DNA from 2 places in the Pseudomonas shirazica genome. Region 2 is predicted to be linked to the other one. Evidence: riboswitches for the same ligand, from Rfam matches in the RefSeq annotation. Region 2 holds a riboswitch; the other holds the start of a gene.
What was found. Region 2 has a riboswitch for cobalamin ahead of cobW (cobalamin biosynthesis protein CobW). Riboswitches for the same ligand answer to the same signal wherever they lie in the genome.

Region 1 (5,786 bases), 410 kb from region 2:
ACGGAAGCGCTCGCGTTCGAGCAACATGCGCAAGGACAGCCGGACGATGGGGTGGTCGTCGACGATCAGCACGGTAGTCATGAAGAAAACTCCTGTCAGGATGTGGTCCGCTTCCTGGATCACTCAGGAATACGTCTGCAAGTGGGGTTATCGGAAGCGCTGCACGATACGACCATTCCCGAAATTTGGTAATGCCGAGTATAGAAGTGTTGAAAGTCCACGTGCTTGTTGTTGAAAAGTCCTACAAAAAGTGGGAAAGACATCACCCTGGCAAAGCGGCGATGCCTGTTTTTGTAGTCGTCATGCGCAGGCGGAGTGTGATTTGCTCACGCGCTGGGTTGAGGCGGGGTTGTTGGCCAGTGCCTGGCCGACCCGTGTCGGGCGTGCCACCAGCTGGCCGGTGCAGTTCGGGCAGCGGCCCTGGAAACGGGTTTCGGCGCAGGTGCGGCAGAAGGTGCATTCGAAGGAGCAGATCAGCGCATCGGGGCTGTCACCCGGCAGATCGGTATCGCAGCACTCGCAGTTTGGGCGTAGGTCCAGCATGGGCATGACTCCTGTTTGCAGGCGGGAAACCGGAGTCTGCTACGCCTGCGGCGAACCTGGCAATGCTCAGTCGCCAGGGCGATACAGGTGGGCGTGCCCGGCGCGATACAAGGCCGATTCGGCAAACGGTGTGTCGCCCAGCACGTGGCCCACAAGGATCAGCGCCGTGCGCCGGAAATCCTTGGCCGCGACGCGTTCCACGATATCGCCGAGGGTACCGCGCACCCAGTCCTGGTCCGGCCAGGTGGCACGATGCACCACCGCCACCGGGCAGTGCGTGCCGTAGTGCGGCAGCAGTTCTTCGACGATACGCGACAGGTGCTTGACCCCCAGGTGAATCGCCAGGGTGCTGCCATGGCGCGCCAGCTCGCCCAGCTGCTCGCCGGGCGGCATCGGCGAGCTGTCACCATAGCGGGTGAGGATAACGGTCTGCGCTACCTGGGGCAGGGTCAGTTCGCAGCCGAGCAGGGCGGCGCTGGCCGCTGTAGCGGTGACCCCGGGGATGATCTGGTAATCGATGCCCAGCGTTTGCAGATGGCGGATCTGCTCGCCGATGGCGCCGTACAGGCTGGGGTCGCCACTGTGTACCCGAGCCACATCCTGGCCTTGCTCATGCGCACTGCGCATGGCGGCGATGATCTGTTCCAAATGCAGTTCGGCACTGTTGATCACGGTCTCGGCCTGGTGGCCCTCGAGCACGGCGGCCGGCACCAGCGAGCCGGCATAGATGATCACCGGGCACTGGCGGATCAGCCGTTGGCCCTTGACCGTGATCAGTTCCGGGTCGCCGGGGCCGGCGCCGATGAAGTAGACCGTCATGGTAAGTCCTTGCAGGAAAGAGGGGTGAAACGTTCAACAGGCCAGGGCGAGAGTAGCCGGGCCCAGTACCTGGCGCGTCAGCAGCAACCTGGCCGTGCCGAGCCGCTGGCTGGCCAGGGCCAGTGCCGCACTCTCCGCCACGCCCCAGCAGCCACAGTGGGCATGGGCAGCGGCGGAGCGGTGGCTGAGCTGGAGTTCGTAGGGTTGCAACTGCGCGGTATCGTACAACACCAAAGGCAGGCCGAGGCGTTCGGACAGTTGCTGCAAGCCGGGCTCGTCGGCCTTCAGGCTGATGCTGGCGATGCCTTGCAGGTCGGCCAACGCCAGGCCCTGGGTGGCCAGGGCCTGGCGCAGCAAGATTTCCAGCGTATCCGCCGGGCAACCCCGACGACAGCCGAAGCCGGCGTAGAAGGCAGGCATCAGGCCTGGCTGGAGCGCCGGAACAGCCAGGCGCTGATCAGGCCCAGGGCCAGCCAGAATGCGGCGTTGGTCAGCCAGGAGGCCACTTTGAACTGGGTTTCCAAGGCGGCGGGGGCCAGGCTCTCGTGCACCTCGGGTTGCGGCGCACCGATCACATGGGGAATGACCAGCAGCACAGCGCCCAGCGCCTTCAGCAACCAGTGGCGAGCGAACACCAACAGGGCCAGGCCCAGCGCGGTGGCACTGGCGGTGCCGATCCACCAGGCCTGGCGTTGCCCCAGGTCGGCTGCGGCAGTACCTGGCAGTTCCGGCGGCAGGCCCAGGGTCGGGGCCAGGCAGAACACGGCGAAGCCGGCCAGGCCCCAGAGTGCGCCGGTGCCGGCTCGCTTGGGTTCACGCAGGCTGTACAGGGCGGTGAGAATCAGGGCGAAGCCGACCGCGACCACCAGGTTGCCGCCGGTGGTGGACAGCACTCGCTGCCAGCCGTCTTCAGGTGCCCAGGCCTCGGCGCTGTGTTCATGCGCTGCCACTTCGCCGGCATGCTCGTGCTCGGCGACGGGGGCCGAGGATTCGTAGGTTTCTGCCTCGAGAATCAGCGGGGCGACCCAAAAGCTCTGCAGCAAGGTCAGCAGCAAGGCCGCCAGCAACCCGCTGAAGCCCGCGGTGCGGGCAATGCGTGTGATCATCGGGTTGTACTCAGTGGCAGGGGAATGCGGCGCTGTGGCGGGTGTCGTGGGCGGCGTTGTGCACGGCCTCGATGTGCGAAAAGCCGGCGAAGTACACCAGGCACAGGCCCAGCAGGCTGGCGCCGATGGCGATGACGACACGCTGGCTGAGGGTGACGGGGGTGGTAATGCTGTGTTGCTTGGCGCTGGTGACGGGCATGACGCGTTCCTCTGCTTTTTGTGGGCAACGGGCAAGCGCGGCAGCCCCGAGCGTGGCAGCCCAGGGGAATGCAACAGCGCCCGCCCACCGCGGGGTGTTCATGAACGCCAGGCCGGTCTCCGGGCTTGCGAGGAGGAGCCAGGCTCCTGGAAAGCGTCACCTTCCCATGCCGGGGATCAGGCACAGTGGTACAGACGCTTCGCTCGCTTACCGTTGCGGGGGCAGCACCGGCCTTGTCCGGCCCTGCTGGAGGGCCTGTGACGCACCGGTTTCCCGTTTCACCCCCATCGGGGGCACCTGAACGCGAGGCATAAGGAGACCATGGGGCGGGGCTGGCGTCAATTGCCCTGATGATAGGGCTTTGGTTTTGCAGTGCCTGGGAGATCGAGCGCCGCCCGCGCGGCGCTTCGCGGCACAAGGCCGCTCCTACATCTGTTTCCGGCCAATTACTCCCGTGCCAGGTGGGTTGCAGCCTTGGTGCTTGGCTGAAGATTGATGAGGAGCAGTCGTGCGCCCCTCGATATCGAATGGAACAAACAAGACGGACAGAGGTGAACTCACAGGAGTAACTGGCCCGAAACAGATGTAGGAGCGGCCTTGTGCCGCGAAGCGCCGCGCGGGCGGCGCTCGATCTCCCAGGCGCTGAAAAGCTCAAGGCATGCGCACTCAAGCCCTCATGTAAGCCGGTTCGGCCTGTAGTGGTCTATGCCGTGAGCATCCACCCGGTCAGCCCCGGGCAAACGCCGCAAGCTTGTCCCCGTCCAGCCGGTAGCGCACCCACTCATCCTGCGCTTCGGCCCCCAGCTTCTGATAGAAGCCGATAGCCGGCTTGTTCCAGTCCAGAACGCTCCATTCCAGCCGTCCGCAATTCTTCGCCACCGCCTCGCGGGCGATGTGCCGCAGCAATTGCCGCCCGGCACCGTCGCCGCGCTGCTCGGGCGTTATGTACAGGTCTTCCAGGTAGATGCCGTTGCGCCCGAGCCAGGTCGAGTAGCTATAGAAATACACGGCAAAGCCGATTGCCCGGCCATCGCGCTCGCACATCAGGCTATGCACGGTGCTGCCCTCGCCAAAAAGGCTGTGCTCGATATCGGCAACGCTCGCGATCACCTCGTGGCGGGCGCGTTCGTACTCTGCCAGCTCGGTGATGAAGGCAAGTATCTGCTCGGCGTCGGCGCGAACGGCAGGACGGATGGTGAGGCTCATGGGACGGCTTCCTTGATCTGATGGTAGCGGTACAGCGATGTGTATCTACACAATTTCGTTAAACTGTACCGGTCGCAGAGGAGGGCGACTCCGTTAGTGTGACAGCACCCATAAAAAAAGTGGATTGCCTGCCATGCTTGCCTCTGCCGACCTGCTGACCGCCTTCGTGCTGTTCGCCTTCGTGTCTTCCATCACTCCCGGCCCCAACAACACCATGCTGCTTGCCTCCGGGGTGAATTTCGGTGTGCGTCGCTCGATCCCGCACGCCCTGGGCATCAGTGTCGGTTTCATGGTGATGGTGCTGGCTGTCGGCCTGGGCCTGGGCGAGGTGTTCAAGGCCTGGCCGGCGCTGTATACGGTATTGCGTTACACCGGTGCCGCCTACCTGCTGTACCTGGCCTGGAAGATCGCCACCTCCGGGCCGGTCGGCACAGCTTCGTCCAGTGCCCGCAAACCGCTGGGCTTCTGGGGAGCGGCGGCATTCCAGTGGGTCAACCCCAAGGCCTGGGTGATGGCAGTCGGGGCAATCACCACCTACACGCCGGCGCAGGGCTATGTGACCAACGTCATTGTCATTGCTGCCTTGTTCGCCCTGGTCAACCTGCCGAGCGTCGGGGTGTGGGTGATGTTCGGCAGCGCCCTGCGCAACTTGTTGCAGAACCCGCGCTGGCTGATGCTGTTCAATGTCCTGATGGCCTTGTTGCTGGTGATTTCACTGTACCCGCTGCTGTTTGTAGAATCAGCGTTTTCCTGACCCCGCGAGTACGGTAAGCCGATGCAGTTGATCCCCTGGTCTCACGAATGCGCCGAAGGCTTCACCCTGCGGGGCTGGCGAACCCCGGCCAGTGGCAAGCCGTTGCTGCATTTTCTGCACGGCAACGGCTTCTGCTGCCTGGCCTACCAGCCATTGCTGATGCGCCTGGGCGAACATTTCGACCTGTGGCTCAGCGATGTGCAGGGCCATGGTGACAGCGACCATGGCGGGGTGTTCCGTGGCTGGAACCGGACCGCTGCGCTGGCGGTGGAGACTTTTGCCGCCGGGCGAGGCGAGTATGGTGACGTACCGCGCTTTGCCGTCGGGCACAGTTTCGGTGGCGTGCTCACCGGCCTGATCCTGGCCAGTGAACCGCAACTGTTCACGCGTGCCGTGCTGCTCGACCCGGTACTGTTCAGCCGGCGCATGCTGGGTGTGATGGGGATGGCAGCCCTGGTCGGCTTGCACCAGCGCCATGCCCTGGCGCGCAAGGCTGCCAGCCGTCGCAGCCATTGGCCCGACCGCGAGGCAGCCCTGGCTTCGCTGCATGGGCGGGGTATCTTCAAGGGGTGGACCGATGCGGCGCTGCGGGCCTACGTGGAGCATGCCATTGGCGACTGTGGCGAAGCGGTGGTGCTCAAGTGCCGGCCCAGCCGCGAAGTGGAAATATTCAGTTCGTTCCCCAAGCGCATGTGGGCGAGCCTGGCGGCAATCCGTACGCCCACGCGGGTGCTGTACGGCGAGCACACCTACCCCTTCGTACCGCATTCGGTAAATCGCCTGGTGGCGCTCAACCCTAAGGTCAGCGGCAGGCAGGTTGCAGGTGGGCACTGCTTCATGCAGGAGCATCCTGAGGCGTGTGCCGAAGAAGTGCAGGCCTTCCTGCTTCAGGGACCGGCGGGATAGTTTTTCCAGGCAGCTGGCTGTGGATTGTCCTTTAAATGAGACGATGCATGCCATTTTAGCCGGCTATTGCCTGATTGGTCTCACTGGTAAGGTTATCTCAACCAAGAGAGGAGCCTTCTCATGAAAACGATTCTGGGTATTCACCGCAGCCCCCACGCCCACTGGGTAGGTGATGGTTTCCCGGTGCGCAGCCTGTTCACCTACGACAACCTGGCCAGCAAGATCAGCCCGTTCCTGCTGCTGGACTATGCCG
Region 2 (5,786 bases):
CATCGAGAATCGCCTCCACATGGCTCAGCACCTGCCGCCCAGCCTCGTTCAGTGTAGGGTGGCGACCGCCACGCTCGAACAACGGGCAACCCACATCGGCCTCGAAATTGGCGATGGCAATGCTGATGGTGGACTGGCTTTTGCGCAACTTGCGCGCCGCAGCGGAGAACGAACCCAGCGATGCGGCTTCGACAAAGGCGACCAGAGCTTCGGGTGAGTAGCGCATGGTATTGATAAAATCGATGGTAGCTATGTCGCGAGTATCAGTTCTATCAAAGAAAATAGGAAGCACGACTCACGCACTGGATGGAATCTGCAATGAAAAATGTCTCTTTCAGCGAACGCCTGGTTCACGCCGTCGGCTATGAAGTGTTCGCCGTGCTGCTATGTGCGCCGCTGTTGTCCTGGATCATGGGCAAGTCGCTGGCGACGGCGGGGGCGCTGGCGGTGACCCTCTCGGTGATCGCCATGCTGTGGAACATGGTCTACAACGCGCTGGTCGACCGCTACGTGCAAGCCGAGCGCATCCACTGGAAGGCCAGCGCACGCTTTGCACACGGCCTGGGCTTCGAAGCCGGGCTGGTGGTGTGGTGCCTGCCGGTGGCGGCGTGGATGCTGGAGATTTCGTTGCTGCAGGCGTTCATGGTGGAGTTGGGCTTCTTTGTGATCATCCTGCCCTACACCGTGCTGTACAACTGGGTTTTCGACAAAGCCCGGCACCTGCTGATGCAGCGTCGCCTTGCATGAAAACCACCAGCCTGCGCTGCTCCTCGATTTGTGCATTGCGCGGATATCCTGGGGCTGCTTCGCAGCCCTTTCGCGACACAAGGCCGCTCCTACAGGGATGGCGCAGGCTTCAGGCTTGCGCTGTACCTGTGGGAGCGGCTTTAGCCGCGAACACCGGTGCAGCCGGTGCACCCAATAAAAAGGGGCATGCCATCGCTGGCATGCCCCGTTTTTCAAAACGTTAAAGCGCCTCAGGCAACCTTGACGATCCAGCCAGCCGGTGCTTCCACGTCACCGCTCTGGATACCGGTCAGCTCGTTGTAGAGCTTCTGGGTAACCGGGCCGACCTTTTCCAGGTCGTGGAACACGTGCAGCTTGCCGTTGTACTCGATGCCGCCGATCGGGGTGATCACCGCAGCGGTACCGCAGGCGCCGGCTTCGATGAAGCGGTCCAGCTTGTTGATTTCCACATCGCCTTCGATCACGGTCAGGCCCAGGCGCGATTGCGCCAGTTCCATCAGCGACAGGCGGGTGATGCCCGGCAGCACCGAAGCCGATTTCGGGGTGACGAACTCGTTGTTGGCGGTGATGCCGAAGAAGTTGGCCGAACCGACTTCCTCGATCTTGGTGTGGGTCAGCGGGTCGAGGTAGATGGCGTCGGCGAAGTTGGCTTTCTTCGCTTCTGCACCCGGCTGCAGGCTGGCGGCGTAGTTGCCACCGACCTTGGCCGCGCCAGTGCCTTGCGGGGCTGCGCGGTCGAAGCTGGAGATCTGGAAGTTGTGCGGCTTCATGCCGCCCTTGAAGTACGAGCCAACCGGGATGGCGAAGATCGAGAAGATGAACTCGGGGGCGGTGCGCACGCCAATGTTGTCACCGGTGCCGATCACGAACGGGCGCAGGTAGAGGGCGCCTTTACCATGCGGTGGCACGAACTTCTCGTTGGCCTTGACCACTTGCTTGCACGCCTCGATGAACACATCGGTCGGCACCTGCGGCATCAGCAGGCGGGCGCAGCTGCGCTGCATGCGGGCGGCATTCTGGTCCGGGCGGAACAGGTTGATCGAACCGTCCTTGCAACGGTAGGCCTTGAGGCCCTCGAAGCACTGCTGGCCGTAGTGCAGGGCAGTGGAGCCTTCACTGATGTGCAGTACGTTGTCTTCGGTCAGGGTGCCCTTGTCCCACTCGCCATTGCGCCATACGGACAGGTAGCGTTTGTCGGTCTTGATGTAGTCGAAACCCAGCTTGTCCCAATTAATGCTTTCGTTGCTCATGACACCCTCATTGTCTTGCAAGTGCCCGATTGCTCGGGCTGCTGTTATATGCGCACCACGCCACCATAATACATCCGTGGCAGATCGGGAACGGCCAGTCACGAATTGATAGCCTGCAATGCATTTATTGCGGCACGGCGCAGGTATTGCAGTGGGGCTGCGAGGTGCTCGCCACAACATTTTCAGGGCCTGTGAGATCGAGCGCCGCCCGCGCGGCGCTTCGCAGCACAAGGCTGCTCCTACATTTGTTTCGGGCCAGTAACGCCTGTACCAATGCGCGCGACCGCCTTGTTTGTCCGGCACGATATCGAGGTGGACACCAAGGGGCCGCGCGCCTTTGCCTCAGGAATAATTGGCCCGAAACAGATGTAGGAGCAGCCTTGTGCTGCGAAGCGCCGCCCGCGCGGCGCTCGATCTCACAGGCGCTACAAGAATCGAGGCGAGCCAATGGTTGACCACCCGCCAGCCACTGCGTAGCCTTGCCACTTCGAGGTTCTTCGGCCAGGCCGAAGCTAAGACGGGAACGCGGTACAAGCCGCGGCTGCCCCCGCAACTGTAAGCACCGACAACGGATCGACACAGCCACTGCGCTCGCGCGCGGGAAGGCGTCATCCCGCCAGCCTGCTGCACCAGCGGGCACATGGAACGGTGCGAGCCAGGAGACCTGCCTCGTCACGTTTTCGACTTTCAACCGGGCGGGGTGATCCGGTGGCGAACAAGCCCGGCCGGCCTGGCCTGCGGCTGTCGTCCTGCATGCCCGCGCCAATCTGCCAAGGGCAATGCGACATGAAAACACTGGCCAAGCTCCCCGTCACCATCGTCACCGGCTTCCTCGGCTCGGGCAAGACTACCTTGCTGCGCCACATGCTCGACAACGCCCAGGGCCGCCGCATTGCGGTAATCGTCAACGAGTTCGGCGAGCTGGGCATCGACGGCGAAATCCTCAAGCAGTGCAGCATCGGTTGCACCGAAGAAGAAGCCACCGGCCGCGTCTACGAGCTGGCCAACGGCTGCCTGTGCTGCACCGTGCAGGAAGAGTTCTTCCCGGTGATGCGCGAGTTGGTGGCACGCCGTGGCGACCTGGACCATATCCTCATCGAAACCAGCGGCCTGGCCCTGCCCAAACCGCTGGTGCAAGCCTTCCAGTGGCCAGAAATCCGCAATGCCTGCACCGTCGACGCGGTGATCACGGTGGTCGACAGCCCTGCGGTGGCCGCCGGCACCTTCGCCGCCTACCCGGACCAGGTCGATGCCCAGCGCAAGCTCGACCCCAACCTGGACCACGAGTCGCCACTGCACGAACTGTTCGCCGACCAGTTGGCCAGCGCCGACCTGGTGGTGCTGAACAAGGCCGACCTGATCGACGCTGCAGGCCTGGCCAAGGTCCGCACCGAGGTGGCCGAAGAACTGCCTCCGGCGGTCAAGGTTGTCGAGGCCAGCAGCGGCAAGCTGCCGCTGGAGGTGCTGCTGGGTGTGGGCGCCGAGTCCGAGGCGCACATCGATGGTCGCCGTACCCACCATGATTCCCACCATGACGGTGATGACCATGACGATCATGACCACGACGCCTTCGACTCCATCTCCATCGACCTGCCCGAAGCCGACGAAAGCCTGCTGCTCGATGCCCTGACCCAGCTGGTGGTGGAGTTCGGCATCCTGCGCGCCAAAGGCTTCGCTGCCATCCCGGGCAAACCGATGCGCCTGCTGGTGCAAGGCGTGGGTACCCGTTTCGACAAGCACTTCGACCGCGCCTGGCGCGCCGACGAGCCGCGCATCACCCGCCTGGTGCTGATTGGCCAGGACCTTGACGCCGCCCAGCTGGAAGCGCGCCTACGCCAGGCACTGGGCGCCTGACCCATGCACCTGCTGCGGACCCAGCCCGGCGGCTTCGTGCCGGATGACAGCATTGCCGACCTCGGCCAGACGCCCGCCGAGCTGGTGATTCTCTGCAGCGGCGATTCGCACCTGGCATTGCTCGCCGATACCGCCGAGCAATTGCCCGAGGATTACCCCAGCCTGCGCCTGGCCAACCCGATGCAGGTACAGAACCATGCCTCGGTCGACCTGTACGTCGACCAGGTGCTGCGCCATGCCAAGGTCATCCTGGTGTCGCTGCACGGTGGTGTCGGCTACTGGCGCTATGGCGTCGAGCAGTTGGTCGAGCTGGCCGGCCGTGGCGTGCAGCTGATCCTGGTGCCGGGTGACGACCGCCCGGACCCGGAGCTGACCAGCCTGGGCAGTGTCAGCGGCGAGCAGGCCGAACGCCTTTGGCACTACTTGCGCCAGGGCGGCAAGGCCAACGCCATCAACCTGTTCAACTGCCTGGCCAGCCAGTGGCTGGGCCGCGACTATGCCTGGGACGAGCCGCAGCCGCTGCCGCGCACTGCCGTGTATCACCCGGCCAAGGGCAGCGCCACGCTGGAGGATTGGTACCCGCAGTGGCACCCCGAGCAGCCGGTGGCGCCACTGTTGTTCTACCGCTCGCACCTGCAGGCGGCCAATACCGCGTTCATCGATGTGTTCTGCCAGCGCCTGCAGGCGGCCGGGCTCAACCCATTGCCGATCGCCGTGGCCAGCCTCAAGGAAAGTGCCTGCCTGGAGCAGGTCGAAGCCTGGCTGGACGAGGCGGGGGCCGAAGTGCTGGTCAACACCACCGGCTTTGCCCTGTCCAGCCCCGAGCGCCCCAACCTGCGCCCGTTCCGTCGTGACATTCCGGTACTGCAGGCCATCTGCGCACAAGACAACCAGCCTGGCTGGGAAGCCAGCGAGCAGGGCCTGGGGGCGCGTGACCTGGCCATGCACATTGCCCTGCCCGAACTGGACGGGCGCATCATCACCCGCCCGGTCAGTTTCAAAGACATGGCCTGGCGCAGCGAACGCAGCCAGTCCGATGTGGTCTGCTACCGCGCCCACCCCGAGCGCATGGACTTTGTCGCCGAACTGGCCCGCCGCTGGGTCGAGCTGGCGCGCCTGCCGAATGCGCAGAAGCGCGTAGCCCTGGTGCTGGCCAACTATCCGACTCGGGACGGCCGTATTGGCAATGGCGTTGGCCTGGACACGCCAGCGGCCGCGCTGAACATACTCAAGGCCCTGCAGGCCGAAGGCTATCCGCTGGCCGACTTGCCGGGCAGCGGCACGCAGCTGATCCATCAGTTGCTCGGTGGCGTGACCAACGACCTCGACCAGCTGGACCTGCGCCCCTGCGCGCAGAGCCTGAGCCTGGCCGACTACCAGGCCGCCTTCGAGCGCCTGCCAGAGGCAAACCGCCAGGCCGTGCTGGAACGCTGGGGGCCGCCGCAGCAGGACCCGATGTACCGCAGTGGCCGGCTGATGGTGGCCGGCCTGCGCTTTGGCTTGACCTTTGTCGGCATCCAGCCGGCGCGCGGTTACCAGGTGGACCCCAGCGCGGTGTACCACGACCCGGACCTGGTACCACCCCACGGCTACCTGGCATTTCACTTCTGGCTGCGCCATGCCTTTGCCGCCGACGCGGTGATCCATGTCGGCAAGCACGGCAACCTCGAATGGCTGCCCGGCAAGGGCGTCGGGTTGTCGGCGCAGTGCTGGCCGGACGCCTTGCTCGGCCCGTTGCCGAACATCTACCCGTTCATCGTCAACGACCCGGGCGAGGGTGCCCAGGCCAAGCGCCGCACCCAGGCGGTGATCATCGACCACCTGATGCCGCCGCTGACCCGTGCCGAAACCTACGGCCCGTTGCGCCACCTGGAGCAATTGGCCGACGAGTTCTACGAAGCGCAGCTGCTCGACCCGCGGCGCGCTCGCGAGTTG

Region 1: another riboswitch for cobalamin. It lies ahead of IMX18_RS10255 (CbtB domain-containing protein); the one in region 2 lies ahead of cobW (cobalamin biosynthesis protein CobW).

The regions. Positions count from the first base shown of each region.
Region 1 is NZ_CP063456.1:2,247,302-2,253,087, forward strand. Features, by position in the region: gene IMX18_RS10230 (response regulator transcription factor) at 1-81, opposite strand, end outside; gene IMX18_RS10235 (DUF1272 domain-containing protein) at 301-543, opposite strand; gene cobM (precorrin-4 C(11)-methyltransferase) at 610-1,362, opposite strand; gene IMX18_RS10245 (cobalamin biosynthesis protein) at 1,396-1,782, opposite strand; gene IMX18_RS10250 (CbtA family protein) at 1,782-2,468, opposite strand; gene IMX18_RS10255 (CbtB domain-containing protein) at 2,479-2,667, opposite strand; cobalamin riboswitch at 2,761-2,983, opposite strand; gene IMX18_RS10260 (GNAT family N-acetyltransferase) at 3,394-3,873, opposite strand; gene IMX18_RS10265 (LysE family translocator) at 4,007-4,627, shown strand; gene IMX18_RS10270 (alpha/beta fold hydrolase) at 4,649-5,533, shown strand; gene IMX18_RS10275 (pirin family protein) at 5,654-5,786, shown strand, end outside.
Region 2 is NZ_CP063456.1:2,656,289-2,662,074, reverse strand. Features, by position in the region: gene IMX18_RS12075 (LysR family transcriptional regulator) at 1-226, opposite strand, end outside; gene IMX18_RS12070 (multidrug/biocide efflux PACE transporter) at 319-747, shown strand; gene IMX18_RS12065 (branched-chain amino acid aminotransferase) at 978-1,997, opposite strand; cobalamin riboswitch at 2,471-2,683, shown strand; gene cobW (cobalamin biosynthesis protein CobW) at 2,784-3,851, shown strand; gene cobN (cobaltochelatase subunit CobN) at 3,855-5,786, shown strand, end outside.